Regions from separate parts of the Allocoprococcus similis genome, predicted to be linked through region 2. Evidence: a T-box and tRNA genes for the amino acid it is inferred to sense, from the RefSeq annotation. Region 2 holds a T-box; the other holds one or more tRNA genes.
The links. A T-box is a leader RNA that pairs with one kind of tRNA and senses whether it is charged. The one in region 2 lies ahead of proS (proline--tRNA ligase), so its partner is inferred to be a tRNA-Pro.
Positions count from the first base shown of each region.

Region 1: it encodes a tRNA-Pro, which carries the amino acid that the T-box ahead of proS (proline--tRNA ligase) is inferred to sense. The anticodon was not compared.

Region 1 covers NZ_BAAHSG010000051.1:120-9,867, forward strand. Annotated here, with positions in the region: gene ACYQ5K_RS16130 (hypothetical protein) at 14-769, shown strand; gene ymfI (elongation factor P 5-aminopentanone reductase) at 773-1,507, opposite strand; gene ACYQ5K_RS16140 (HD domain-containing protein) at 1,665-2,201, shown strand; gene ACYQ5K_RS16145 (asparaginase) at 2,231-3,232, shown strand; gene ACYQ5K_RS16150 (GTP pyrophosphokinase) at 3,310-4,023, opposite strand; gene ACYQ5K_RS16155 (YitT family protein) at 4,127-4,969, opposite strand; gene eno (phosphopyruvate hydratase) at 5,188-6,495, shown strand; gene ACYQ5K_RS16165 (GNAT family N-acetyltransferase) at 6,649-7,092, shown strand; tRNA gene ACYQ5K_RS16170 (tRNA-Gln) at 7,230-7,300, shown strand; tRNA gene ACYQ5K_RS16175 (tRNA-Pro) at 7,355-7,428, shown strand; tRNA gene ACYQ5K_RS16180 (tRNA-Gln) at 7,493-7,563, shown strand; tRNA gene ACYQ5K_RS16185 (tRNA-Pro) at 7,626-7,699, shown strand; gene ACYQ5K_RS16190 (M3 family oligoendopeptidase) at 7,892-9,589, shown strand.
Region 2 covers NZ_BAAHSG010000016.1:159,216-180,649, reverse strand. Annotated here, with positions in the region: gene ACYQ5K_RS08575 (hypothetical protein) at 1-582, opposite strand, end outside; gene ACYQ5K_RS08570 (hypothetical protein) at 703-1,857, opposite strand; gene ACYQ5K_RS08565 (P-II family nitrogen regulator) at 2,161-2,499, shown strand; gene ACYQ5K_RS08560 (ammonium transporter) at 2,624-3,874, shown strand; gene ACYQ5K_RS08555 (glycoside hydrolase family 13 protein) at 4,159-6,201, opposite strand; gene ftsH (ATP-dependent zinc metalloprotease FtsH) at 6,212-8,029, opposite strand; gene hpt (hypoxanthine phosphoribosyltransferase) at 8,049-8,570, opposite strand; gene tilS (tRNA lysidine(34) synthetase TilS) at 8,515-9,963, opposite strand; gene ACYQ5K_RS08535 (SpoIIE family protein phosphatase) at 9,983-11,401, opposite strand; gene ACYQ5K_RS08530 (FtsB family cell division protein) at 11,474-11,797, opposite strand; gene yabQ (spore cortex biosynthesis protein YabQ) at 11,882-12,226, opposite strand; gene yabP (sporulation protein YabP) at 12,237-12,527, opposite strand; gene ACYQ5K_RS08515 (RNA-binding S4 domain-containing protein) at 12,649-12,888, opposite strand; gene ACYQ5K_RS08510 (HU family DNA-binding protein) at 12,967-13,242, opposite strand; gene ACYQ5K_RS08505 (CotS family spore coat protein) at 13,415-14,410, opposite strand; gene ACYQ5K_RS08500 (CCA tRNA nucleotidyltransferase) at 14,488-15,816, opposite strand; gene proS (proline--tRNA ligase) at 15,829-17,274, opposite strand; T-box leader at 17,365-17,566, opposite strand; gene ACYQ5K_RS08490 (RluA family pseudouridine synthase) at 17,685-18,377, shown strand; gene ACYQ5K_RS08485 (hypothetical protein) at 18,396-18,731, shown strand; gene ACYQ5K_RS08480 (HAD family hydrolase) at 18,691-19,362, opposite strand; gene ACYQ5K_RS08475 (hypothetical protein) at 19,362-19,523, opposite strand; gene ACYQ5K_RS08470 (hypothetical protein) at 19,748-20,308, shown strand; gene ACYQ5K_RS08465 (deoxyribonuclease IV) at 20,509-21,369, opposite strand; gene ACYQ5K_RS08460 (aminopeptidase P family N-terminal domain-containing protein) at 21,339-21,434, opposite strand, start outside.

The DNA.
Region 1 (9,748 bases), on a different contig from region 2:
AGGAGGGACATGTATGGGACGTATTGGAAGGATCTGGATGATGATAGGTCGGTATTTGCTGCCGGTGATGCTTGGCGGAGTGATTGTCTGGGCGTGCAATAGTGCAGGAATATCGGTTTACGCAGATGATGGAGAGACACCGGATGGAGCAGAGCTGATCCGGTTTGATTTTCACAAGTCGGTAAATCAGGAGGTTGGGATCCTGGCAGGAATACCAGGGTTTTTCACTTATTTTTATGAGGGGAAAGAATACCATTATGGATTCCGGTTTGACAGAAACGGGACAGGACCAGAGACAGAAAAGTTTGGTACGGCATATGTCTGGGCACCTTATACGGTTATTTATTATGACGCTGCAGGGGGTAAGATCGAGAATTACGGTACGGCAACAGCAGGAGGAAGAAGGCTGTTTGCAACAAGGGGAAATGGTGAAGAGCTTGAAGCCGGGCAGAATAAAGGAAAGAACAAAAGAAAATTTGCGGCAGATTATACTGTGTATGGGCAGAGCCTCCGGTTAAGTGAAGGATGTATGCCAACGGCAGTGAAAGAAGGATATCGATTTGAAGGCTGGTATACGTGGACTGATGACGGAGTTGTGCAGGAAAAAGAACTGGCAGAGCTTGCAAAACAGGAGCAGTATGGGACACTTGAAGATGAGCTGAATGAGAAATATACGGAGCAGACAAAGCTTCTGGAAAACCGGGAATCCGAAAGATACCCGGCATCCAGTATTACACTTTATGCGAAGTGGGACAAGATCTGGGAGTAGGAGTTAGATATATCCTCCGTCCATGCCCAATATCTGCCCGGTAAGATAGGCAGGGGCATTTGCAAGCTGCCATGCGAGAAGCGCAACTTCTTCCGGTGTCCCGAAACGTCCGGCAGGGATTTCTTCTGCGAGTGCAGCTTTTTCTTCCGCATCCAGAAGATCGTTCATTACGGTATCAATGACACCACAGGCGATCGCATTGACCTGGATATTGCTTGGAGCAAGTTCCTTTGCAAGTGCGCGGGTAAGACCGTTCAGACCGGATTTGGCGGCAGAATAAGCGACTTCACAGGAAGCACCGACAGTTCCCCACATCGAAGAAATATTGATGATACGACCGGCTTTCTGATGGATCATGTAAGGAAGTGCTGCGCGGCAGCAGTAAAATGCGGAAGAAAGATTTGTGGAAATCATTCGGTTCCATTCTTCAACGCTCATATCCGTCAGAAGTCCCATCCATGCGATTCCGGCATTGTTGATGAGTACGTCAAGACCGGAGCCGGACATTTCAATCTGGTCAAAGATACGTCTGACTTCGGATGGAACACCTACATCTCCTGGAAGGATTTCGCAGGAACCGGAGGTTTCCTTTGTGATAAAATCAGCAGTATCCTGCAACTCACTGATGGATTTGCGGCAGTTTAAAAATACATGCCATCCTTCTTTTGCAAAGTGGATAGCGCAGGCTTTTCCGATTCCACGGGAAGCGCCGGTGACAAGAATCTGTTTTCTGTTCATTTATAAAAACTCCTTTTTGCTATTTATAAGTATTACTTTACAGTTGTTTTTTTCTACATAATCAGACAATATTATACACTGATTTTCTTGTGATTTAAAGACGCTGGTGTTATGATAAGTATTGAAAAAATGTCATACAGATGCGAGGAGGAAAAACATGGTACAGGAAGCCATTGATTTTGCCACCAAAGTACATGAAGGTCAGTATCGGAAGGGGACCGACAGACCGTATATTGTACATCCGATGGAAGTAGGAAAGATAGTATCCACGATGACACAGGATGAGGAGATCATCAGTGCAGCGATTCTGCATGATACGATCGAGGACTGTGAGGGTGTGGATGCAAATGTGTTGAAAGCGATGTTTTCAGCAAGAGTTGCAGGAATCGTATCACAGGAAAGCGAAGATAAATCCAAGACCTGGATGGAAAGAAAAAGTGCAACCATAGAAAGGCTTAAGACAGCACCAATTGAGGTTCAGATGATCGGACTTGCGGACAAGCTGTCGAATATGCGGGATATTGATCGGGATTATCCTGTATGTGGAGAGGAATTGTGGAACAGATTCCGGATGAAAGACAAAGCAACGATCGGATGGTATTATAAAGGTGTCAGAGAAGCATTACGGGAAGCATTTGCAGAGACGGAAGCATTTGCAGAATACTGTAGTCTGATTGACAAAAATTTTGGATAATAATGAGGTAGAAGAGAGGACAATCAGAGATGAAGAAGATTTTGATGTTAGGTACAGGTGGGACGATCGCATCCCGTCAGACAAAGGATGGACTGGCACCGGGACTGACACCGGAGGATATTTTATCTTATATTCCGGCTGTAAAAAATGTATGTGAGGTTCAGACAAAGCAGGTGTGTAATCTTGACAGCACGAATGTAACACCGGAACACTGGAAAATGATGGTAAAAGCAGTGGAAGACAATTATGCATATTATGATGGGTTTGTAATCTGCCACGGTACGGATACGCTTGCATATACAGCGGCGGCACTTTCTTATATGATACAGAATTCAGCCAAGCCGATTGTTATTACAGGAGCGCAGAAGCCGATCAATATGGACGTGACAGATGCGAAGACAAATCTGCTGGACAGCTTTATTTATGCGGCGGATGATGATTCCCAGGGTGTCAACCTTGTATTTGACGGAAAGGTAATTGTCGGAACACGTGCAAAGAAAGAGCATGCAAAGAGTTATAATGCATTTTCGAGTATCAATTTTCCGTATCTTGCAGTTATTCAGGATGGTATCCTGGTCCGGTATATTCCGGAGATCCCGTGCCGCCATGCAGTTAAGTTTTATTATGATATGAAGGACAGTGTATATGTACTAAAGCTGATTCCGGGAATGAAGCCGGATATTCTGTCCTATCTGTTTGAACACTATGACTGCCTGGTAATTGAAAGCTTTGGCGTAGGTGGTATTCCGCAGACGCTTGTTCAGGAATTCTATCAGGAGATGGAAAAATGGTCAGGTAAGGGCAAATTTGTCGTAATGACAACACAGGTTGCCAATGAGGGAAGTAATATGACGGTCTATGAAGTCGGGAAAAAAGTTAAGCAGGATTTCAATATGATCGAAGCCTATGATATGACGCTGGAAGCAGTGATCACAAAGCTGATGTGGCTGATGGGAAGAGAAGAACAGGATATGCAGAAAGCATTCTACACGCAGATCAATCACGATATTCTTTTTACAAAGAGAGGATAAAGCAGGTGCAAATAAAAGAGGAAGGGTTCCGGATGAATGGAACACCTTCCTCTTTTTGAATATTTAATTTTATCCGGTTAGATTTTTTCAAAGTCGCCGATCATGTCTTTGATCTCTTCCATGTGGCAGTCCGTCTCGCTTACAGTTTGTGCACATTTCAAAAGTTCAGCTTCGATAGCCTCGATGTCTTTGTCAGCACCGATTGTTTTTTTGTAACGAAGCTGATGATCTACACTTGCCCAAAAATCCATTCCGATCGTGCGGATCTGGATTTCGGCGCGCATTGGAGCTTTCCCTTCTGTAAAGAAAACGGGGATCTCAACGATCATATGATAGCTTCGATAACCGTTTGACTTTGGTGTTTTTATGTAGTCTTTGATTTTAAGAACGGTAATGTCATCCTGTGAAGTGATCAGGTTGGCAATTGCATAAATGTCACTGATAAACGGGCAGATCACCCGGATTCCGGCGACATCGTCCAAATTCCTGACAATACTTTCTTCTGTAAATGGCAAGTCACGTCTGCGCAGCTTTTCATAGATGCTGGCAGGACTTTTTACACGGGATTTGATAGATGAGATTGGATTGCGTTTGTTTACTGCTGAAAACTCATCATCAAGGACTTCAAGCTTTGTCTGGATCTCGCGGATCGCACAGCGATACTTCATCATCAGAACATCAAAGTTCTTATTATTATTGATAAAATCAGCCGGACTAATCGCATTTAACCACTGTGATTCCAGCGCAGTCGGATGCTCAGAAGCCGGAATCAGATTAAGTTGTGTCTCCATATGATTACTCCTTTTTATTCTGGTTGCTTATATTATTATAGCATATCTGAGGGAAGGTGCATAGCATACAGAGTGCAGAAATTGTCTTAAAAATAACAATCTTTTAAATGCTATGGAATCCTTTTCCGATGATCTCGCTGGTGTTGGAAATCAGAATAAAGGAAGAAGGATCATTTGCCTTGATAAAGTTACGGAGTTTGATTGCCTGCTGACGGTTCAGCGCTGTGAAAATAATGTATTTCTGTTCACCGGTAAAGGCTCCGTGTGCTTCACAGATTGTGGCGCCTCGACCGAGTGAGTGGACGATATAATCACAGATCGGTTCCGGGTTACTGCAGACAACGTTGAAATATTTGGAGAGGTTCAGACTTTCGATAAAGCTGTCTACAAGGAAGGAACGGATGATCAGTCCGAAACAGGAATAAAGTCCTGTTTTTACGTCGAAGATAAAGAAACCTGCAACGGTGATCGCAACGTCGGAGCAAACCAGTGCACGTCCGATGTCAACACTTGTAAATTTCTTCAGGATCATGGCAATAATATCTGTACCGCCACTGGAAGATCCGATATTGAAGAGGATTGCAGAACCGAGTGCCGGGAGTGCAATCGCAAACATTACCTCAAGCATAGGCTGATTGGTAAATGGCTGGTTCATTGGAAAGATTCGTTCAAATAAAGAAAGCGCAACAGAAAGCAGGACGCTGCAGTAGGCTGTCTTTGCAACGAATTTTTTGCCGAGAATCAATGCGCCAAGAATCAGAAGTGACATGTTGGCAACGAATGAAAAGTCGGCAGCAGAAATAAGTCCGGTTTTGGCAATCAGTACGGCAAGACCGGTGATTCCGCCAAATGTGAAGTTGTTTGGAAACTTAAAAAAATAAGTCCCTACTGCGATCAGCAGAGTTGCTCCGCTCATTGCAATAAAATTTTTGATTTTTTCTCTCATTTTATATTCCCCGATTGATTCATAAAGTTTTAGAAAACAGATGAAATACTGAAAAAATATCACCCGATTTCCGTTGGTATTGTAACGCCGAAAATGTATGAAGTCAACCGTTTTAGAGCATTTTCGCAATGTATACGATGATACGAAAATACGGGGATTTTCGTGCATGATTCAGCGCCCGAAAGGACATACTAAAAGGCAAAAAAGGAGGATGGATTATGGAACAATATATACCGGTTACAGATATTATTGCGCGGGAAATTCTGGACTCGCGCGGAAACCCGACTGTAGAAGTAGAGGTGCTTGCAGGGAGTCATTTTACAGGAAGGGCGATGGTTCCTTCCGGGGCATCGACAGGAAAATATGAAGCGATCGAGTTAAGAGACGGGCAGCACCGTTATCAGGGACTTGGAGTCAGACATGCGGTAGAGCATGTAAATGACCGGATCATCCGGGAAATCCTGGGTATGAATGTACTGGAGCAGGCAAAGATCGATCAGATGCTTCTGGAACTTGACGGGACGGATAATAAGATCAACCTTGGCGCCAACGCAATCCTGGGTGTGTCACTTGCTGTGGCGAGGGCAGCGGCAAATGCACTTGAAATCCCGCTGTATCAGTATCTTGGAGGGGTAAATGCAAAACAGATGCCGGTGCCGATGATGAATATTTTAAATGGGGGAAGACATGCAGATAATTCCATTGACATTCAGGAGTTTATGATCATGCCTGTCGGGGCAGTGTGTTTTGAAGAGGGACTTCAGATGTGTGCTGAGATTTATAAAATGCTTCGCTCGATCCTGGATCAGTACGATTATCCGACAGCTGTCGGAGATGAGGGAGGATTCGCACCAAATCTTCCGGATACAAAAGAAGCACTCCGGATGATCATGCGTGCAATTGAAAAGGCCGGGTATAAGCCGAAAGAGCAGATTGTGATTGCACTGGATGCAGCGGCAAGTGAACTGTATGATAAAGAGAGAAAAGAGTATATATTCGAAGGAGAAGCCCGGATGCATGGACACCGGGTAGCCAGATCTACAGAAGAGATGATTGATTATTATGAAGAGCTGGCGGGAGAATTTCCGATTCTTTCCATTGAGGATCCTCTGGATGAGGAAGACTGGGGAGGCTGGGAGCTTCTGACAACAAGGCTGGGACTGGATATGCAGCTTGTAGGAGATGATTTGTTTGTTACCAATGTAAAACGGCTAAACGCCGGAATTTTAAAAGAGATCGCGAATGCAATTCTGATCAAAGTCAATCAGATCGGGACACTGACAGAAGCGGTAGATGCGATTCAGATGGCGCAAAGAGCCGGTTATCAGGCAATCGTATCACACCGTTCCGGAGAGACGGAAGATCCGTTTATTGCAGATCTGGCGGTGGGATTCAATACGGGACAGATCAAAACCGGTGCACCGTGCAGATCTGAGAGGGTGGCGAAATATAATCAGCTTCTACGGATTGAGGAGAGGCTGGGGAATATTGCCAGATATGAGAACCCATTTGTACGATTTTCATAAGATTTCCGGAAAATTCCGCCTCCGGGCAGGAGGTATTGAAAATGAAAGCAGTGCATGATATCATGCAGAGTATAAGAATGGGAAAAGAGATCACTTTCTAAGCGAACAGGGAGTGACCTCTTTTCGTGAGGATAATAAAAGGAGAACCAGAAAATGATAAGAAAGATAAAAGCGGAAGATAAAGAATTTTACATAAAAATGGCACATGATTTTTACCGGATGCCAGCAGTGGATCATCCGGTTCCGGATTCATATCTGGAAAAAACATTTGAAGAGTGTATGAAGAGCGATACCTATGCAGAGCTTTTTATCCTGGAATGGGAAGGTGAGATCGCAGGATATGGACTGATCGCCAAGACCTTTTCACAGGAGGCGGGCGGAATGGTATACTGGCTGGAGGAATTGTATATATTGGAAGAGTATCGCTCCAAAGGACTTGGAAGAGAGTATTTCGGATATATGGAAGAACACAAAGAAGAAGGAGTTACAAGATTCCGTCTGGAGGTCGAGAAGGAAAATGAAAGAGCCTGGAAGCTGTACAAAAGGCAGGGATATGACTGGCTGGAATATGATCAGATGATAAAAGAGTTCCATTAGAAAAATGTCAGAAAAAAGTAGAAAAAGTACACAAAATGACTTTCTTTAAAAAAATGTAAAAAAGTGCTTGCATTTCCGTAAAGATTTGCTATAATAAATTTGTTCGCTGTTGAGAACCAGAGCGGACATGCAGATGATGCGGATTGGTGTAATGGCAGCACAGCAGACTCTGACTCTGTTAGTAGAGGTTCGAGTCCTCTATCCGTAGTTCCTTAATTGAATAAGGACTTAACCGGACAGATAAGATGTCCGGTACGGTTATCGGAGTGTGGCTCAGTTTGGTAGAGCGCTACGTTCGGGACGTAGAGGTCGCAGGTTCAAATCCTGTCACTCCGATTTGGTTTTCTAAAATTTATAATATTTTGTTCATTCTGGTGGACAGATATTAACAGATGATTGATGCGGATTGGTGTAATGGCAGCACAGCAGACTCTGACTCTGTTAGTAGAGGTTCGAGTCCTCTATCCGTAGTTTTTAATTGAATAAGAATTTAAGTTGGATATTCCGTTTGGAATATCCAATATATTTATTATCGGAGTGTGGCTCAGTTTGGTAGAGCGCTACGTTCGGGACGTAGAGGCCGCAGGTTCAAATCCTGTCACTCCGATTTTTGTATGTCTGAAGATAAGAATCTCTTTTGATACAGATGTGGATTGAAGAATCCGGCTGTGTCAGAAGAGATTTTTTATTCTTTCGTAACATTGTACGAAAAGGTGATGGAATCACAGGATGAGTTGTGATAAAATCGGGATAGAACTGCTTTTGGGGAAAAGAATATGATTCTGACGGGCAGAGGAAAATGATTGGAAAGAAGGAAAAGATGATGGAAAAATTTTCAGAGATGAAATATGTACGTCCAGATGGGGAAGCGTATATTCAGACCATCCGGAAAGAAACAAAGAACTTTAACGAGGCTGCAGATTTTGAAGGTGCGCATCAGGCGTTTGTCACAATCCTGAATGCAAACAGCCACTTTAATACGACACGCGTCATGGCAAGTATCCGCAACAGCCAGGATACCAATGATGAATTCTATCGAAAAGAGATGGAATATATTTTCGAGATCGAGCCACAGATTGATGTAGAAATGAAAAAATTCTATGAAAGTTATCTGAAGTCTTCTTACAGAACAGAGCTTGAAAAAGAGTTCGGAGAAGTTTATTCCAGACAGGCAGAGAACAAAGTCCGGCTTACCGATCCGTGTAATGCCGATCTGCAGATCCAGGAGAACAAACTGGTTCAGAAGTATTTCCAGGTTGCAGCGGCACCGGTTACAGATTTTCACGGAGAACAGCTTGGATTCTATGGTCTGTTAAAGATGATGGAGGATACCGACAGAAGCATCCGTAAAGAAGCTTTTGAAAAGTGGGCAGAGCTGTATAAATCGATTTCGGATGAACTGGATTCCCTTTATACGGAGCTGATCGGAATCCGTCAGCAGATGGCAAAGAACCTTGGATTTAATGGATATGCCGAGATGATGTATCAGAAGATGGAAAGATTTGAATATACGCCGGAGGATGTAGCAATATTCCGTAAGCAGATCCGGGAGCATATCGTACCGCTTTGTCAGAAACTTTATGAGGAACAGAAAGAAAGACTTGGCATAGAAGAATTAAAATATTATGACGAAAGTCTTACCTATCCGGATGGAAATGCAGTTCCGGAGGGAACGGAAGAAGAACTTCTGGAAAAGGCGAGAACCATGTATCATGAACTTTCCAAAGAGACAGGAGAATTCTTTGATTTTATGATGGAATACCGTCTGTTTGATCTGGAAGGAAGACAGGGAAAACAGCAGGGTGGCTACTGCGACTTTATGGAAGAATATAAGGCACCGTTCATTTTTGCAAACTTTAATGGAACCAATGCAGATGTCAATGTCCTTACCCACGAAGCAGGACATGCCTTTGAAGCATACACAGCGTCACGCAATATTCCGGTATTATCGCAGACATTCAGTACCGCAGAGATCAGCGAGATCCATTCGATGGCAATGGAATATTTCACATTGCCATGGATGCATCTGTTCTTTGGCGAAAATGCAGAGAAACAGAAAAAAGCATATTTGTGGGATTCCCTGGAAGCAATGCCGTACATGGCATGTGTAGACGAATTCCAGCATCGTGTGTACGCTGAAAATCTGACAGACGCAATGGAAAGAAGAAAAGTATGGCACGAACTGGAAGAAATCTATCTTCCATGGAGAGATTATGACGGTAATGAATTCATGGAACAGGGTGGCTTCTGGATGCAGAAACAGCATCTCTTCATGTGCCCGTTCTACTATATTGATTACGCCGTATCCCGTGTAGGAGCACTTGAATACTACGGCAAAATGCAGGAAGACCTGGAAAGTGCATGGAAAGATTACTACGCTCTCTGCCGCCAGGGCGGAAGCAAAGGCTACCACGAACTCCTGAAAATCGGAAATCTAAGCGATCCGTTTAAAGAGGGAACTATCTACAACGTTCTGAAAAAACTGAACCTGCTCTAGGTGTAAGTGAAATGTAAAAAATGTGATATCGATTACACATTCTTCTTGCAAGTGTCGGGGGAACAAGGTATAATTTGCTTATAAGATTATGAGATCGAAAGCTATTACCGATAACCTCGAAGGACGAATTACACAAAAGAACCCGTTTAAATTCATTTT
Region 2 (21,434 bases):
ATGGAGAAGAAAATGATTATTCGCAAGCTTCCATTCCTTTCGCGGAAGTCCGGCAATCTCCTGTCGGGTGATCTTATAGATGATATCCTTTGTGGTTTTTGGTGGTAAATCTGAATTTGCGTTCTGAGAGTTTCTTTCTTCCGGCACATTTGGATTGCTTTTCGATTTCCTAACTGCATCTGTGTTTTTATCTTCCGTAATCATCCTGCTAACATCTACCGGTCTCGCCTCATCCCAGACTGCTCCGTAATATCCTGCATCCGCTCCGTTTCCAGTCCGAAGGATCATTCCACCAATCTTGCCAAACTGTCCATCTCCTCCCACATCGTCTGTCGTATAAATCAGCTTGTAGCCAAATGCCGCCTGTGCGCCTCTGATCTCTCCCATCCGGATTCCAATACACTTGCCATCCTCTTCATAAAAGAGATATATTTCCAGTGTACGTCCTCCTGCCACCGGAAATCCTCTCCCATAAATCTGGATTTCCGCTGTATCTGTCTGTTCAAGAACCTTCACAAATCCTGTATTTCTTGTCCTTTTTCCATTCTGATATTCATATAAGTACCGGATAAATCTTTTCATAATCTAGCACCTGCACCTTCCTTCTAACTGCCTGTTCTAAACTATTCTGACTTTCCGGTAAAAATTACCATTTTTAAAAAATCAGAGCGGAATCTTCCGCTCTGACAAATAACTCGGTGATTAATCCAGATAAATCGGTGGCTCGTAGTCTTTTCCCATCGTAGCTTTCTTTCGCTCTTCTACCCCAAGGAACGCCCACTCTGTCATATCTGTCCACTTGTGATCTTTCCGGTCATATACCTGTACATAACCGATTCTGTGTGGATGCATACGCACACTGTTTGTCCGATACTCATGTCCGGTATATGGGTTCACATCTCCATTTACCAGATCTTCATCAATATCCTCCCGACGCTTGATCGGCTGGAAATCCTGCGGCCATCCGGAAGATTTCTTTTCCTTTTTCGGAGTGATCAGCTTTGTGAGCTTTGAAAACGGAGAATGCTTCTCCTCGTGAACCTCTTCCGCTGCCGGTTCTTCTGTCTGGTCAGCTTCTGCCTGGTTCTCTTCATCAGCCGGCTGCTCCTGATATGCTGCTTCCGCATCCACTGGCTGTTCTGTACAAGCTGGCTGTTCCTCATATACAGTATCGTCTGCCTGCACTTCCGCTATATCTGCAGTTTCTTCCGTATAAACTGGTTCGGAAACCTCTTCTGGAATTACTTCTTCAGCTGCTTCAAGAACTTCTTCCGGTTCTGTGTATGGCTCTGCTTCTTCTGTCGGAACCTCCTCTTCCAAAGCTTCTGTCGCCACAGTATCTTCTGAATCTGCAGCATCTTCTGCCTCTTCAGATTCTTCATATACTTCCTGAGTCTCTGCTTCTTCTGCAACCGGCTCTGCCGCATCCAGTTCCAGTTCCATCTGTACCGCTTCTTCCTCTGGTTCCGCACCGGTCTCCTCGAGCATATCTACAAACTCGCCAACCGTAATATCACGTTCTACACTCTTCTTTGCCTCTTCTTTCGCAGCTTTTCTTTCCTTTTTCGCTGCAAGCTTCTCAAGCTCTCTTCCGGTCGCCATCTCATCTTCATCAGAATCTGCTTTCTCTGAATCCGCATTTCCCAGAATACTGAGCTGGAACGGGCATCCAAGAATGTCTGCGATCATACGCATATCCTGCTCCTGAAAATTATCTCTGCCAAGCCGCTGTGTCAGATTCTGACGGGACATCTTTTTCCCGGTTCTTGCTTCGATTTCTTCCGCAAGCTCTTTAATCGTCATATCTTTTCTGCTTAAAACAATTTTTACCTGCTCCCCGAATGTGAGACTAATCATGTATTTTTCCTCCTTTTCTCCCCGTATAAATATATCTTCTTTCTAAATACAGACTTATTGCTTTGTTAACTTAAATCTTTCTTGATAAAGGAATCTTTTTCACTTATCTTTTATTCTAGCAAATGACATTTTATCCGTCAACACCTAATAAATGCGCCATTTTTTTTGTATTTTTTCAAAAAATAATTTGACAAATCAAAATCAGTCGCTATAATAAAGCGTATCAAGAACGAAGGCGTTCCCACTTATGAAGGGAGCGCCTTTTTTGTTCTTTCTTTTAGAATGAGAAGGAGGGAATCAGTTATGAAAAAACTAGAAATCGTTATCCAGCCGGAAAAACTGGAAGCCCTGAAGGCAATCCTGGACGCTTCCAATGCCAGCGGTGTTATGATCAGTAACATTATGGGATATGGTAATCAGAAAGGACACAAGAAAATTTACCGCGGTGCTGAGTACAGCGTAAATCTTCTTCCTAAGATTAAAGTAGAAACTGTTGTTGATCCGGAGGTTGCAGAACCTCTGATCCAGAAGATTGTCGAAGAGATCAAAACCGGCGCTTACGGCGATGGTAAGATTTTCGTTTATGAAGTACAGGATGCAGTAAGAATCCGTACAGGCGAACGTGGATCTGCTGCTCTTTAGCCAAAAAATATATGTGAATCAAAATAGTGTTGAATATTGTTATCAAAGAGGATAACTGCAAATGAACTGCCTGTAGATCATTCATTGCAGCTATCCTTTTTATTTGAAATGGAGGATGTTAAATATGGGATTATCTGATTTAATTGCAGGCGGAATGGATGCAACCGCCGCCACTGAACTACTGTTAAATGTCGTCTGGACAATTGTCGGCGCAACGCTTGTTTACTTTATGCAGGCTGGTTTCGCAATGTGTGAAGCCGGTTTCACACGCGCCAAAAATACTGGAAACATTCTTATGAAAAATATGATGGACTTCGTACTTGGAAGTTTGTTCTTCTTTATCTTCGGATTTGCCATCATGCACGGAACAGACTGGAACGGAATCATCGGTGTCAAAGGATTTTTTAATCCGACAACACTTGCCGATGCCGACGGACTCTTTAACGGACTTCCGATCGGAGTCTTCCTCATTTTCCATACTGTATTCTGTGCTACAGCCGCTACCATCGTATCCGGTTCCATGGCAGAACGTACAAAGTTCCTTGCTTACTTATTATATAGTGCAGCGATCAGTATTTTCATCTACCCGGTAACAGGTCACTGGATCTGGGGCGGTGGCTGGCTCTCCCAGATGGGATTCCACGATTTTGCCGGTTCCACAGCAGTCCACATGGTTGGTGGTATCTGCGCACTTGTAGGTGCCAAAATCCTTGGACCTCGTATCGGAAAATATGATAAAGAAGGAAATGTCCGTGCAATTCCGGGACACAACCTTTCTATTGCCGCACTCGGTGTATTTATCCTCTGGTTCTGCTGGTTCGGTTTCAACTGCGGCTCTACCACAGCAGCTTCCACAAACCTTGGTGATATCGCAATGACAACCAACCTTGCCGCTGCTGCCGCAACACTTGCAACACTCGTTGTAACCTGGATCCGCTACGGAAAACCAGATGTGTCCATGACATTCAACGGTTCCCTCGCTGGACTTGTAGCAATCACCGCCGGATGCGACACCGTCAGCAACTACTCCGCAATCATCATCGGACTCATCGCCGGCGTTCTCGTCGTATTCTCCGTAGAATTCTTCGACAAAGTAGCCAAGATCGATGACCCGGTAGGTGCGATCAGTGTCCACGGCGTATGCGGTTTCACAGGAAGTATCCTCGTCGGAGTCTTCTCCCCGGAATACACCTTCAAAACCCAGGTAATCGGTGTCCTTTCAACCGTAGCCTACGTCCTCGTAATGGCAATCATCGTATTCACCATCATCGATAAAACCGTAGGTCTCCGCGTCACCAAAGAAGAAGAACTCGACGGCCTCGATATCCACGAACACGGCTGCTCAGCTTATGCAGACTTTAACTTTCGTTTATAGCCGGGCGAAGTAAGAAAAAAAGATATAGCCACTGGAATGCTCGCATTTCAGTGGCTATATCTTTTTTTCTTAGTGAGCGGCTACGCGACTGAGGAAAGTCGTCAGACTTTCCGAGGTCTCGCCCGGCGGATGTCTTGAACTACCTTCATTATTCAACAGCCACTGAAACTCTTCCATTTCAGTGGCTATATCTTTTTTTCTTAGTGAGCGGCTACGCGACTGAGGAAAGTCGCCAGACTTTCCGAGGTCTCGCCCGGCGGATGTCTTAAACTGCCTTCATCATTCTACCACTTCTTATTCTTCAACACGATTGCTGATTTCTTACCCATCATCAGTGATATATTTCCATCTTTCACAATATACTCTTCAAACTCACCAATATATCCATCTTCATAAGAATACATCACTCGCGCCATATTATGCCCTTCGGCAACTTCTGCCTGCCATACCGGAACTCTTACTTCCTTCAGATGATCTGAATTATTGATAATAACCACGATCTGCTCATTCCCCCAGAATCTTCCGTAAGCCAGAAGATCCGGCTCCGCTTTCAGCATCTTGATCGAACCCTTTCTGAGAGCCAGAGACTTTCTGTGGATCTGGATCATCTCACGGTAGAAATTGATCAGATCCCGTTTTTCTCTTCCCCACGGATAAGTTCTCCGGTTATCCGGATCCGTGAAACCACAAAGCCCTGCTTCATCTCCATAATAAAGGGTCGGTGCTCCCGGCCAGGTCATCTGCATGATGATCGCTTCCCGCATAACTGCAAGGCTTACCCCTTCTTCTGCCGCACGCGATCCAAGCTGTCCCACACGGCCAACCTTGTGGTTGGTACGCGTCAGGAAACGGGAATGGTCATGGTTTGACAACTGATTCATCGCCGTCTGAAGTGACGGTGTCATCATATTTGCCATATGATGCTTCATCGCATTCACAAAATTGTCTGCATTTCCGAGAAGATCACCGCGATATTCATCACTGTGCTTCTCCATCCCGGTCAGGAACCAGGTGACCGGCTCCATAAATGCATCGTAATTCATAACGCTGTCCCATTCATCGCCCTGCAGCCAGTCACTTGGATCTCCATAGTGCTCGGCAAGGATCAGTGCATGTGGATTTGCTTCTTTTACTGCCTTACGGAATTTCTTCCAGAATTCATGATTATACTCATTGCTTCTTCCAAGGTCTGCTGCAACATCCAGTCTCCATCCGTCTACATTATACGGCGGTGAAACCCATTTCTTTGCGATACCAAGAACATACTCTTCCAGCTCTTTTGAATCTTCATAATTCAGCTTTGGCAGCGTATCGTGTCCCCACCAGCCGTCATAGCTTCCATTGCCCGGCCATTCATTCTCCCCGGTGCGGTGGAATAGGAAATAATTCCGGTACGGACTCTTTGGTGACACAAAAGCACCTACTTCGTAACCATCGGCGCTCTCGTAGATCAGCTCTCTGTCCAACCATTTATTGAAAGAACCACAATGGTTGAATACGCCGTCAATAATGATTCGCATTCCCCTCTTATGGAGTTCTTCTACCAGCTTGATGAACAGCCGGTTACTTGCTTCCAGATTCTCTTTTCTGGTGGTTCTTGTCCGGTAACGGTCCGCATGGATATTGTTATTTTCTCCCGGAGCCAGGAGCCTTCCTTCATCGACTTTAATTTTACCGACATGCGGATCAATATAATCGTAATCCTGTGTGTCATATTTATGATTAGATGGTGATACAAATAGTGGATTACAATAGACAACTTCTACTCCAAGTCCATGCAGGTAATCCAGTTTATCAATGATCCCCTGGATATCTCCTCCGTAAAATTCCCGTACATCCATCGGCTGCGGATCCCGGTACCAGTCATCTACATGATGAACCTGCTCTCCAATATAAAAGTACTCTCCCGTCTGTACATCATTATCCGGGTCGCCGTTACAGAAGCGGTCTGTATAAATCTGATACATGACCGCTCCTTTTGCCCAATCCGGTGCCGTAAAGCCCGGCACGATTTTAAAATCATAATAATCCACAAGTTTGCTCTCTGCTCCCCACTTATTATAGTAGCAGATCTCATTTCCTGATCTGATCTTAAAATGATACCGGAATGGTTTATCTTCTAATTTGTATTTCACTTCATAAAAGTCAAACGCCTTATTTGAGATTACTTTGTTCATTGGAATGCATAGTTCGCGGTTTTCCAGATAGACTTCATCTACATCGTGAGCTGCTGTACGGAACCACAACTGAAGTTCATCTCCTGCCTCCGGTTCCGGCGGACTCACATACGCCTCTGTTCCATCACAAAACAATGCTTCTTTTTTCATAATCTAGCCTCTATTCTTCAAATAATGCTTCAAATTCTTCTCTTGTAATCTTCTCTTTTTCAAGAAGCAGATCTGCGCATTTATAAAGAACATCTTCGTGCTCTTTAATAATAGTCTTTGCACGGTCATAACATTCATCAATGATCCGCTTCACTTCACTGTCGATCGTTGTGGCAACCTGTTCACCATAACCTCTGGATGTATGACCAAAATCTCTTCCGATAAATACTTCATCATTATCATCCCCATAGCTTACAAGACCAAGTGCTTCCGACATACCGAACTTCGTTACCATGGATTTGGCGTATGCTGTTGCCTGCTTGATATCCTGGGATGCCCCGGTTGTAATATCATCAAAGATCAGCTCTTCTGCCACACGTCCACCGAGTGATACGGTAATATCCTGCAACATCTTTCCTTTAGTATTGAACATCTCATCCTTTTCAGGAAGCGGCATCGTATATCCGGCTGCCCCGACACCGGTAGGAATGATCGACACGCTGTACACCGGCCCTACATCCGGAAGTACATGGAATAAGATGGCATGTCCTGCTTCATGGAATGCAGTGATCTTCTTCTCTTTATCCGAGATCACACGGCTCTTCTTCTCTGCACCGATTCCGACTTTTACAAATGCTCTGCGGATATCATCCTGCTGCAGATACACTCTTCCATCCTTTGCTGCAAGGATCGCAGCCTCATTCAGAAGATTTTCCAGATCAGCTCCGGTAAATCCTGCCGTTGTTCTCGCAACCTGTTCCAGATCCACATCATCTCCGAGCGGTTTGCCCTTGGCATGAACCTGAAGGATTTCCAGACGTCCCTTCACATCCGGTCTGCCGACCATGACTTTACGGTCAAAACGTCCCGGTCTTAAGATCGCCGGATCAAGAATATCGACACGGTTGGTTGCTGCAAGCACGATGATTCCTTCGTTCGCGCCAAAACCATCCATCTCTACGAGGAGCTGGTTCAGCGTCTGCTCTCTCTCATCATGTCCGCCGCCCATACCGGTTCCACGACGTCTTGCCACGGCATCGATCTCATCGATAAAAATAATACAAGGTGCATTTTTCTTGGCATCCTCGAAAAGATCTCTTACACGGGATGCTCCGACACCGACAAACATCTCCACAAAATCAGAACCTGAAATGGTAAAGAACGGGACACCTGCTTCTCCCGCAATTGCTCTTGCAAGAAGTGTCTTACCTGTTCCCGGAGGTCCTTCAAGAAGGACACCTTTCGGGATTCTGGCTCCTACCTGCGTATATTTTCCAGGGCTCTTGAGGAAATCCACGATCTCTGCAAGCTCTTCCTTTTCTTCCTGCAGTCCGGCAACCTGTGCAAACGTCACATGGTTTTCTTCCTGCGTGCTCATCTTCGCTCTGCTCTTTCCGAAATTCATCGCTTTTGCATTTGATCCGCCCTGACGATTCATCATCATCACAACAAATACCATGATGCCTGCCATCAATATGATCGGAACCAGTGTTGTTGACATCCAGCTGTCCTGCGGGACATTGTCCACACTGTAGGAAATGTCATAAGATTCAAGCAGATCCTCTGCACTGTTCACATCGGATACATGAAGCTGTTCGATGTCATCATTCTTCAGCCGGATCTTCAGTGTCCCGGTCGGTGCGACTTTGTTCTGCTTGATCTCTACACTTTCTACCTTCTCTTTTTTCAGATCTTTCTGAAAATCCTGATACGTGTATGCTGTCTGCTGCACACCCGACTGGCTCATAAACCAGTACACACCTGCCAGCACTAGAACACAGAGCAGAATCGAAAGTCCACTGATTCCTCTTGTCTTATTATTATTCAAAACCTGCTCCTTCCACCTGTTACATCTCTACAATTCCGATGTACGGTAAGTTTCTATATTTTTGTGCATAGTCCAGACCGAATCCTACCACAAATTCGTCCGGAATATTAAATCCGACATAATCTACATGTACGTCGCGCACACGACGATCCGGTTTGTCAAGAAGTGTACAAAGCTTCATGCTCTTCGGTCCTCTCTTCCGAAGGATGTCAAGCAGATAATAAAGAGTACGTCCTGAATCTACGATATCCTCAACAACAATTACGTCTTTTCCTTCCAGAGACTCATCCAGATCTTTTGCGATCTTAACAATTCCACTGGACTGGGTTCCGTCACCATAGCTGCTGACACTCATAAAGTCCATTGTTACCGGCACCGTAATCCTTTTTGCCAGTTCACACATAAAAAACACTCCACCCTTTAAAACACAGATCAGATGAACCTGCTTTCCCGCATATTCTTCACTGATCTTTTTCCCAAGTTCTTCAATTCTGGCATTTACTTCTTCTTCCGGAATTAACATTTTCACTTTCTCGGCCATTTAAAGTACCTCCATTTATCGTAATTTCTAATATTTTTGTTGTCTGCTCTGTCACCTGGTATGCCTTGCTCTGCCGGCAGCCCACAATCCATAAAATCTCGTTTCCCTCTGCGATCAGAGGAATTCCGGCACGTTCTGCCGCTGGTATTTTTTTATTGATAAAATAGGATTTCAGCTTCTGCCTTCCTCCGCTTTCATCAATTACAATAAAATCGCCAGCCCTTCTGGTGCGTACAGCGACACTCTGTTTTATTATACCATAATCAAACCATTTCGTGTACGTTTTTTTCGGGATCTGGCATCTGCATTCTTCTTTTCCAAAAATACGGTAAGAAATTTCCCATTTCCCGTAAGTTATCTTTCCCGAAACCTGCTGCAGATCCAGAGTTTTCTCTTCTTCTGCCAATTCCGGACTCTTCTTTTTCCGCTTCAGTTCAATCCCTTCATAGGTTCTGCATGCGCAGACCTCATAAGGAAGATCCAGTCTTTTTCCTACCTGCTTTTCAAACAATCCCTCCAGTTTTTCTATATGAACCTGCTCCAGATCTTTTTCATGTCCTGCCACCAGTGCCAATGCTTTCCGGAGAATCATTTTCCGGATCAGCCGTTCCTGTCTGTGATATGCCTCTGCATGGATGCAGATCTTTTCTCCATTTCGGGCAGTACATATCTGATATGCACTTTCCGTCTGCCGTTCCATATAATCCCAGATCTCCCTGAGCTGATCCATAGACCGGTTCATATGCTCCACAGTTTTTTCATTGATATTTTCTTTAAAATACGGAATCACATGGTTACGGATGCGGTTTCGCATATATGCATCTTCCATATTTGTCGCATCAATGCAGTAAGGCATCTCCCGTCCCTTCAGATAATCCTCGATCTCTTTTCTCCCCACGCAAAGAAGCGGCCGTATATACATCCCGTTTACCGGATATATACCGCCGAGCCCCCGAAGTCCGCTGCCGCGGGCAAGATGCAGGAAAAATGTCTCTGCATTGTCATCCTGATGATGTGCCAGTGCGATTCTGGTTCCTCCCCATTCTTCCGCTGCCTGCTCAAATATTTTCCTTCGTGCAGTCCTTCCCGCCTCTTCTTCTGACATCCTGTATTCCACTGCCATTTTCGGAATATCCACCGATACACTTCTGCATGGGATTTCTTTTTTCTCACACAGTGTCTTTACAAATTCTTCATCAGCTTTTGCCTCTTCCCCACGGATCCCGTGATTCACGTGTACCGCAAGGATCTCAAATCCGATCTTTTTTCGCAGCTCTTCCAGTATCAGAAAAAGGCATACAGAATCTGCCCCTCCGGAAAGGCCAACAACAACTTTATCTCCTTTTTCAAGCATCTTCCACTGCCTGATATAGTTCTCTACTTTTTCTAACATGGTAAATTCCTCTCATCTTTTATCTACTGTAACACATCTTCCAGATTCCCGCTACAAGGACTGTCATATCATCTCCTGCTTTTCCGGCCGCCAGCTCCAGCACCTTATCCAGAATATAATTCGCCAGTTCCTCCGGATTCTCCAGCGGACTTCCCCCAATCATCAGATCCAGCAAATGCTCCTGCTCTCCTGCCGGAAGCGCATCCAGGATCCCGTCCGATACCATGACCACCACATCTCCGGATTCCAACTGTCTGGTTTCCTTTTCGCTTTGCTGTCTCTGGATCACACCCAGCGGAAGACTTTCCGAACGGATATGCTCCATCCCTTCTTTAGTTCGCAAAAATGTCTCTGCCGCTCCTGCTTTTACAAACTCACATTTTCCATTATAGAGATCAAAAATACTCATATCAACTGTAGAAAAGCGAACCTCTTCCCGTCCCATAACAAGAGCTGTATTGATCATGGAAAGTGCAGTTTCCACAGGAAATCCTGCTCCAAGAAGCTCTTCCAGCATTTCTACCAGCATCCCGCTTTCCTGTAGCGCCCTCTCACCAGATCCCATTCCGTCCGACAAAATTGCCGCCTCTTTTCCACCCGGAAGTGTCTTCATAAGAAAGCTGTCACCAGATATCTTTTGTCCGTTTTTTCCCATTTTTGCCACACCCTGCAGCACATAATATCCCGGTCCTTCCACACATACAATAGTTTCATACTCCTGTCCCAGAACCTGCCTCTCATTCTGAGCTGGGCACATCCTTCTCTTAGTACAGACTGATAAAAGCTCTGCCGCTTTTCTGGTTGGGATACAATTCCCCTTCTCACTTTTTACCGTTACATGAATCTCATATCTGCCATGCTCATCCACAAAAAAAACGGAACTCAGCATCCGGATCCCTGCCTTTTTGAAATGCTGTGCAACCTTTTTTGCAAGCGGCGGATCCGTAAAAATACTCGCATCCAGATCTCTCGTCACATGGCAGAGCATGTCCGCAAAAGAATCCAGCTGTGCCGCACATCCCTCACGGCTCTGTACCATCTTATTATTCCACACCAGAATCCTTTTTGCCTCCTGGAAAGTCTCCAGTGATTCTCGTAAAAACCGTGGTGCCTGAATGCACTCCCTCTGAAGATGCTGTTTCATCTCTTTATTCAGTTCTGCACCATATCCTTCAATCGTACACAAAAGATCATAAAAAAGCTGCCAGTGTTCTGCCTTCTTTCTCTCCAGACACTCTGATTTCCTGCTGCATCCTCTGCACACCTTTTCCGTAATCCGATCATACATTTCTGTCATTTCGTCGGGTGTAAAACACTGCTTTTTCGGCTCCATTTTCAGGAATCTGTCTGCCAGATGCCGAAGCGATACTGCCATCTTATCTGCCTGCGTTACATATGGACTTGTGATCACTTGCTCCTCTCTGTATTTAACCTCCATTTGCCACCACCCTCTAAATTTCTATGAACGAAAAAAGCTTCGGGATATTTTCTTCCCAAAGCTTTTCTTACGTTACTGCTGTGCGCGGAACAGAATCTCATTCTCCTTTACAAGTCCCAGCTTCTCTCTGGCAACTTCTTCGATGTATTCATCTGTTCCTACATATTTTTTCAGTTTATTAATTTCTTCTGAGCGTTCTTTTTCCGCATCGATCTGTGTCTGCAGTTCTTCTTCCTGCACCTTATATGCATCATTGCTCTTTTTGAGCGCCATCCCATGTACAATAACCATGCCGCATAATAATATAATAACTGCGGTAATCGCAACAATACTTCTTTTGTGCTTCTGAAGCCCGCTCCCCGGACGCTTTTTCCGGTTCTTCTTTAAGCTTCCCATCTAATCTATTCACCTTTCGCTATCAGTTGATCTTGTATAGCTTCTTACTACTAAACCCATTTATTCTTCTACAGTGTACCGTTTTTAACCAGATTTATCAACTCTTTTTACTTTTTTTTCACAAATTCGTGTAGAAATCTTCTTATAAGCTCTTACAAAGACAGCTGAAAGCAGCGCCATCCAGATTGCTCCGAGCGCAATCCCCAGTCCGATATACCACCGCAGAACACCATCACTCGTATGATAGATCTGCACAAAGGTATAAACAGAAATTCCTGCCCAGTAACAGGCATCCTCCAGATTGATCAGCCACAATCTGTGAGCAACCAGTCTGCGCAAAACCCTGATCCACAGATAGACTGCCACGATCAGGACACCGGTCAGGATTGCATAGCAGAAAACCCTGATCTCCGTTCCGATACCAGACATTTTTCTCCTCCTACCGAAACAGTTTTGACAACAGATTTTCTCCGGCTTTTGCTCCCGAATGGATATCCGAATAAGAAATATTGTCAATATTGCCTGCCAGGTCGACCTCCCCTTTTTCAAGATTCAGCCGGTTTACATGCATGTCCGTACCTTTTACCATCAGCATTCCCTGCTCTGTCTCAAGCAGAATCTCATTTAAATCAAAAGAAAGAACGTCCAGCACTCCCGTTACTGTACCTGTCTTCCGGTTATTGATAACCAGCCTGTGATTCTGAGGTTTTACCAGCTGTCTCTCTTCCATACAAATCCCAACCTTTCCTATACTGTCTTTCTAGTTATTGTATGAATAACATCCGGTAAATATGCCTCGGATCCGCTGTCGGAATGATCTCAAACCACATCTTTTCTGATGTTCCGGAGCATTAAAGATAACGGAATAAATCTGCCGCCTCTTCTTTTTTAGTCGTATCTCGCAGATCCAGAACCTCTGCCTTTACAGTCTTGGTTCCAAACTGGATCTCAATGATATCACCTTTTTTTACTTTCGTGGAAGCCTTCGCCACCGCCCCGTTGATCAGGACTCTTCCTGCATCACAGGCTTCATTTGCAACGGTGCGCCGTTTGATCAGGCGGGACACCTTTAAAAATTTATCAAGTCTCATTTTGATTTTCCCTTCCCGTAATACGAATAAAGCGCAGCCCTTTTCAGACTGCGCCATTTTTCAAAAATGTTTTACAAATTATGCATTAACAGCATCTTTTAAAGCTTTTCCTGCTTTGAATTTCGGAGCCTTGCAAGCTTCGATCTTCATAGTTTTTCCAGTCTGTGGATTTCTTCCTTCTCTTGCAGCTCTTTCGCTTACTTCGAAAGTTCCGAATCCTACTAACTGAACTTTTTCACCTTTTTTCATTTCTTCTGTAACAACATCAACAAATGCTTTTAATGCTTTTTCTGCATCTTTCTTTGAAATATCTGCCTGTTCTGCAACTGCAGCTACTAATTCTGTCTTGTTCATGACCTACGTCCTCCTGTAAAATATACTCCCGGAACACCCCGGCATTTTGTCTTTTTGCTAGGTTTATTCTGCGTATCCATGCGGTCTGACACGCCCCTTACCCTACATATGTTATATAGGTTTTTACCTTCTTTGTCAAGTCTAAACCCTTAAAATCTAAGAAAACTGAACGCTATATCTGAAACGCAAACAGATTCCGCAAAAACCGCTTTTTTTCTTCTGTCTGTGCGACAGAAAGTGAAAGTTTTTCGACATTTTTTGCAGGGATCCATGCCTTTCCTGAGTGGTAATAAGAATTGGTGATCTTCCAGAATTTTTCCGGATAAGCAAGACGGATTGCAAGGTAATCCCGTTCTTTTTTTCCAAGCTTATTCACCGAATCATACGCTCTCATCATCCGATATCCAAGCCGTTCATCATAATGATGCTTTTCCATACATTTGCGCAGGAAATAATACAGATCTTCCATCTGAACATCCCGGTGTGCATGTTCAAATCCCGTCACCGCCATGCCCTCCTGACAGACCAGAAGATTATGATAATTATAGTCTCCGTGGACCATATGATTTTCTGCCTCCGCTTCTTTAAAAACACTGTCCAGATCCATATTTTCCAGTATTTCCAGCACTCTGTCTGCCCAGAAATACATCTGGTCATATCCCTTTAAAAATGCAATCTCAAACGGGCTTTTCACACTTCTTCTGCAGACAAATTCCCGAACCTTTCTGAGTTCTCTGTTATGCCTTGCATACTCCTTGATCACCGGATTTTCTTCTCTTCCTGCAGATCCGTTTTCTTCCCCGGCCAGACGCATGCGCAGATGGATCCGGGCAAGATTTTCCGCACCGGCGATCAACTCATTTTCACGTCTGACATCACACTCACGTCCCTGAAACCATTTCTTTAAGATATAGCCTGTTCCGTCCTCGGCTTTACTGACATAAACATCCTCTTTATTAAGCAGAGGCGTATCCACGCACTCAAATCCATCCGCATTTAACTGCTCATATATTTTTGCAAGCGCGCAGATCCGACTCTCCTCCATGCGCGTCTCCTTCAAGAGGAGCAGCCCCTTATCTGTATCGCATAAAATAGCACCCCTTACTTTGTGGGTGCCGAATACTTCCATCTGATATTGTGTCAATACACTGATTCCATAATCTTTCATGGCTTCCCCCTGCCGCTTTGTTTTACCGGTCTTTCTAATGTATGCAGGGGGAGACTTAAGTCATGCATGATTTTTGATTATTCCAGCTCTTTTATTCTGGCAAGTAAATATTCCCGTGTATTTTTCTCCGGTTCCTCGATCACTTCCTGTAAAAGTGTCTGGAGTGTCTGACCAATTTTCGGTCCTTTTTCAATACCTGCCGCGATCAGATCCTGACCGTTTACCTTCAGTTCTTTTAAAGAAACACATTGCTTTTTCTTCAGAATCTCCTGGTAGCACTTCTCGATACCAGCCAGGTTTTCCAGCTTCTTATCACGCTGATAATCACTCTGCGCCAACGTATCAGCCATCCGTACCTTCATGTAATACGGGAACAGTTCCTCACTGATCCGGTTCATTGCACGGCGTACATGCTTCATCGTTGCAGGCATCCGGTCATCATGATACAGCACCAGCTTTGACACCTTACGCAGCGTATCATTATCGAATTTCAAACGATGCATGATCGACCTTGTGAGTTCTTCACTGACGTATGCATGCCCTTTAAAATGTGCCGTTCCGTCCGGATCGACCGTCTTTCGTGCCGGTTTCCCCGTATCGTGAAACAGCATTGTAAGACGCAGCACTTTATCTGCCGGAATGTTCATCAGCGCATGGATCGTATGCTCACCTACATTATAACAGTGATGCAAAGTTTCCTGTGTTGTTTCCATCATTGCATCGAATTCCGGGAGGATCACCTTTGTGATTCCAAGCTCATATGCATCCCGGATCTTTTCCGGATGATCGGAAACCAGAAGCTTTACAAGCTCTGTCTGGATACGTTCTGCACTGATATAGGAAAGATTTGGTGCAAGTTTTCTGATCGCCTGTCTGGTCTCTTCCTCGATCTCAAATCCAAGCTGTGCCGAAAAACGGATCGCCCTCAAAATCCGCAGGGCATCCTCCGAAAAACGTGCCTCAGCATTTCCCACACAGCGGATCACACCTTTTTTCAGATCCTCCATCCCATGAAACAGATCCACCAGTCCGTCCTGTTCATTGTACGCCATCGCATTGATCGTAAAATCCCTGCGCAGCAGATCCTCTGACAGGCTTCTGGTAAACTGCACTTTACTCGGATGCCGGTTGTCTTCGTATTTCCCGTCAATCCGGTATGTCGTCACTTCAAATCCTTCTCCATTTAAAAGCACCGTAATCGTTCCATGCTCGATTCCGGTGTCAAAAGTTCTGGCAAATAATGACTTTGTCTCTTCCGGTGCTGCCGATGTTGTGATATCCCAGTCACCCGGCACACGTCCGAGAAAAGAATCCCGGACGCAGCCGCCGACTGCATATGCCTCAAAGCCATGTTTTTGTAATGTAGTTATAATTCGATTCACCTTTTCAGGTAACTGAATTTTCATATACATTCGCTCCTAGTATGCTTTTCCAAAATAAACAACGTGTTTAGCCTGTTTGCCACAGAAAATACAGGTATCTCCATCTTTTACCTGATCCTCTTTGCAGATACAGCGAGTGGTTGCTCCACCTGTTGCTGCCTTGATCTCATCTTCACATTCTGCGCTTCCACACCATTTTGCTTTGATGAATCCACGTTTGGTGTTGAATTTTTCATTCATTTCATCCATGGTTTCAGCAAAATCAATGTGGCTGTCAAGGAATGCTTTTGCGCGGTCATACATATCCTTCTGGATTGTTTCAAGGATCTCGCCAAGTTTTGTCTCGATCTCATCTAAAGAAACAACGATCTTTTCTCTTGTATCACGACGCACAACAACAACCTGGTTCTGTTCGATATCTTTTGGTCCGATCTCGATACGTGTCGGGATACCAAGCATTTCCTGTTCGCTGAATTTCCATCCCGGGCTCTTCTCAGAATCATCAATCTTCACGCTGTAGCCAGCTTTTTTCAGCTTATCGGTCAGTTCATTTGCTTTTTCAAGAACGCCTTCCTTATGCTGTGCGATCGGAATGACTCTTGTCTGAACCGGTGCGATTCTCGGTGGAAGAACAAGTCCGCTGTCATCACCGTGAACCATGATCAGAGCTCCGATGATACGTGTAGAAAGTCCCCATGAAGTCTCATATACACTGTGAAGTTCATTGTTCTTATCCAGATATTTGATATCAAATGCATCCGGGAACGCATTTCCAAAGAAATGGCTGGTTGCAGACTGAAGTGCTTTTCCGTCATGCATCAGCGCTTCTACGGTGTAAGTATCCTGTGCACCGGCGAACTTCTCACTCTCTGTCTTCGGTCCTGATACGAACGGGATTGCAAGGGAATCACGAATCAGTTCCTGATAGACACGAAGCATGGTCAGTGTTCTCTGTTCTGCTTCTTCATAAGTTGCATGGATGGTGTGTCCTTCCTGCCATAAGAATTCTCTGGAACGGAGGAATGGTCTGGTTGTCTTCTCCCAGCGAAGTACAGAGCACCACTGATTCCATACCTTCGGAAGGTCACGGTAAGACTGTACGGTTCTTGCCCACAGGTCGCAGAACAGTGTCTCAGATGTCGGACGGATGCACATTGGTTCCTGAAGAGTTTCAAGACCACCCTTTGTTACCCATGCTACTTCCGGTGCGAATCCTTCAATATGATCGCTTTCCTTCTGAAGAAGGTTCTCCGGAATCAGCATTGGCAGGTATACATTTTCAACACCTGTCTCTTTAAATCTCTTATCGAGGTCTGCCTGGATCTTCTCCCAGATTGCATATCCGTTCGGAAGATAGTTCAGACATCCTTTTACACTTGAATAATCACAAAGCTTTGCTTCTCTTACAACGTCGGTATACCACTGTGCGAAATCTTCATCACGAGAGGTAATCGCCTGTACAAATTTCTTTTCCTTAGCCATTGATAAGTTCTCCTTCTCTTCATTTTTGATTTTATAAATAAGGTTATCATAACAGGGGAACACAAAAACCGCCGAATCTTCATGCCCCTGACAAGGGACCGAAAATTCGGCGGTACCACCCTAATTAATCGTATTACGATTCACTTCATTACCCGTTAACGCCAGGCATACGCCACACTTTTCATGCGGAACTCCAAGGTCGGTTCTATAATTTCCATGCAGCTTCCTCCCACCAGCCGGAAGCCTCTCTGTGCCACTTTCATCATATACTAGTCCTCTTCATCGTCAAATCTCTTCGATTTACTATAGAGTTTAATTGAGATTTTCGGATTTGTCAACCCAATTGACAAGCCCTTTCCGTTATGTTTTAATCAAAGAAACAAAATTTTCGCATATGGGGAGGAATTATTTTGCAAACACCTGAAATTCTATATGAAGACGACCAGATTCTGGTCTGCCACAAACCTGCCGGTGTTCCCGTGCAGACAAAAAAGATCGGTACACAGGACATGGAGAGCATTCTGAAAAATTATCTGTTCATCCATTCTTCACATCATGCCGAACATAAGCCACCTTATCTTGCCGTGATCCACAGACTGGATCAACCGGTTTCCGGCATCCTGGTTTTTGCCCGCACACCTGCGGCTGCGAAAAATCTGAACCAGCAGTTACAGAACGATCGATTTGAAAAATACTACCAGGCTGTAGTATGTGGATCCCTTCCGGACTCCGGCACTCTGACTGATTATCTGGTAAAGGACGGCCGCACCAACACCTCCCGCATCTGCAGTAAAAATACACCCGGTGCCAAAAAAGCTGTCCTTTCGTATGAAATACTGGAAACTTCCGAAGTAACTGGCTTATCCGTTGTTCAGATCCATCTCGGAACCGGACGCCATCACCAGATCCGTGTCCAGATGGCAGGTGCAGGCGCACCACTCTGGGGTGACAACAAATATAACCCGGAATTTGTAAATAAAAGAGGATATTTCCCGATTGCACTGCGGGCTTTCCGGCTTTCTTTCTGCCATCCGACCACCGGAAAACGCATGGAATTTGAAGTCCCATGTAACTGGGAACAGTTGGAAACAAAAGCAGATTAGAATGGAGAATACAAAAAAATGAACTTATTAGAAGAATTCAAAAAAAATCCCGGATTCGTCTACCGAATCGGGACTGATTACTATTATATAGGAAAATGGATCTGCAAGCCATGCACAGACGAAGCCGTTACAGACTGCCATGCCATGTATGAAATGTGCATCCAGGCAAAAGAACAGGCAAACACAGCCCTTTATTTTCAGAAGCTGCGTGCCTACAGTGAATTTGCCCTGGACATTCCATACAATCCGGCGAAAATCCTTCAGGACCAGACCGCTCTTGTCGAAGCACTTTCCGATGCTGATATCCAGTCTCTTACCGACCAGCTTCGACATTTTCACGATCAAGCAGCTTAATCACATCCAGAAGTGTAGGATACACATACCGGCATAATCCTCTCTCTTCTTCATCCGGCTGTGCAAGATCCGGGATCATCACCGGGATCATGCCCGCAGCCGAAGCCGAGCGGATTCCTGCCGGTGCATCTTCAAGCGCAATACTATGTATCGGCTCGGCTCCGATCGCCTCGCACGCTTTGAGGTAAATTTCCGGATCCGGCTTTGCATGTTTCACCGAATCACCAAAAACCCCGCCATCAAAATATTTCCACAACCCCACTTTCTCAAGAGATGCCTTTGCATGGATCTCTCTGGATGACGTCGCAAGTCCGACCTTGTATCCGTGTTCCTTCGCATAGATAAGCAGCTCTCCTGCCCCTTCTTTTACGCCTATCCCTTCTTCGTCACAGATACCGTAATACTTCTCCCGCGTCAGTTCATTGAACTTGTCCATCGGAAAATCTTCGCCATATACACTTTTAAAATACTGCTCTCTGCGGACCACATTAAATCCAAGCGTATGATAAATATGCTCCCCGATCCGTCCGTATCCGAGCTTCTCTCCTGCATAATTCCAGGATCTCTGCACAACACGTTCCGAATCAAGGAGCAGTCCGTCCATATCAAATACCAGTGCTTCTACCTTCATCAGAATTCAATTCCCTTTCCGAGGGCATCTTTTAAATACGTGGTCACGTCTTCCAGTTTTTCCAGAATCTCATCACGTTCTTCCCACTCTTCACCGGTCATATCTTTGCTGACCAGTGCCTGCTTGACATCTTTTAATTTTTTGATCAAATCTTCTGTCATAATAAATCCCCCTTTTCTTATCAATTACTGTTTTTCTATAAATTTATTTTACCGATATTGTCAGCAAATTACAACAGTTCATCCGAAAATGTAAACAAATCTTAACATTCACCGCTATAAAAAACTCTTAGCTAACTTCCATTTTTCTACTTCCATTATATAACAAATGTGCTATAATAATTCAGTATGTAAAAAAGTGTTATATTCATAAGGGGATTAAGAAATTGGATGACAACAAATTAGAAGCAAAACTGCTGAAGATTAAAGCGCTTGCCGAACGGGGAGAAGGTGGCGAGAAAGAGGCCGCCATCAAAATGTATCATAAGCTTCTGAAGAAGTATGATATTGATGAAAAAGCATTACAAAAAGACAAGCTCAGCAAGCACTGGTTTACATATGAGACAGATATCGAGGAAAATCTTCTGGTCCAGATTTTTTACATGGTGACCGGAGATCCCGAATATTTCCGCCGGACAAGCCGTACACGCGGAACCCAGTGCGGATGCATATGTACCGATTTTGAGAAAACTGAAATTCGTTTTTATTTTGAATTTTACAAAGATGCACTCAATCAGGAACTGGAAGCCTTTTTGATGGCTTTCAAATTAAAAAATCATCTGTTTCCGGATGAAAGTGCAAGATGCTTTGTTCCTGAGGAAGAGGAAGAGATATCAGAAATGCTGTTAAAAGCGCAGAAATTTGCAGAAGATATTGATAAGTCCAACCCGGTCCGCCGGATCGCATCTGCCGATCTTTCTGCTGATCCGGATGCACTGGAATCATAGGTATATACGCCGTTCTTTTGCGATACGCATTACAGCCAAAAAGAAGATATTCTTAAAACAGGAGGGTATGACTCATATTGAATCATACCCTCCTGTTTTGATTTCTCGAGCTGTATCTGTGATAAAACTTATCCTCTGTACAATCAATCTATAGCCTGCAGATACCGCCCTTAATAACTCTTTTCCATCTGTCTGACCGCTTATGCAAGATCCCGAAGCCTTGCGATTTCTTCTTTATGTCCCGCATCATCCAGTGGCGTTTCCAGATAAAACGGCAGATCTTTTAACTTCGGGTGACGCATGACATTTAAAAGTGCCTCCATCCCGATCTCTCCGCCGCCGATCACCGCATGCCGGTCTTTTCTTGAACCAAATGGCATCATACTGTCATTTAAATGAATCGCTCTCAAAAGCTCAAGTCCAAGTACTTTGTCAAACTCTTCCAGCACCCCGTCCAGATCATTTACAATATCATATCCTGCTGCAAACACATGACAGGTATCCAGACAGATTCCGATCCGCTCCGGATGGGATACCCCATCGCGGATTGCTTTCAGCTCTTCAAATCTCCAGCCAATCTCTGTCCCTTTTCCGCTCATTGTCTCAAGCAGAACCGTAATATTCTCTTTCCCGGTAATCGCCTGGTCAAGCCCCGCAATGATATTCTGAATCCCTGCTTCTGCGCCAATTCCGGTATGGCTTCCCGGATGAAACACCAGATTCTCGATCCCCAGTCTGTCCATCCGCGCCACATCCTCCCGAATCACCGTACAGGCAAATTCATACACCTCCGGCTTCGCACTCGCCAGATTCATCGTATAAGGTGCATGCGCCAGAATCGCTCCAAAACCGGCCTCTCTTCTGATCCTCTGAAACTCCTCCGCTTCCTTCACTGTCGGATCCTTATAATTCGATCCCCGCGGATTCCTGCTGAAAATCTGCATCGTATCCGCATGCATCTTCACCACGTTCTCTGCAGTCTTCACAATCCCTTTCGCAATCGACATATGTGTTCCTATTACCATATTTATTAGATCGCTCTCGTATACTTCTTCAGCCATTCTTTCTCTTCATCATTCAGATAAGGAGATACCTTGTCATATACAGTTGCATGATAAGTATTCAG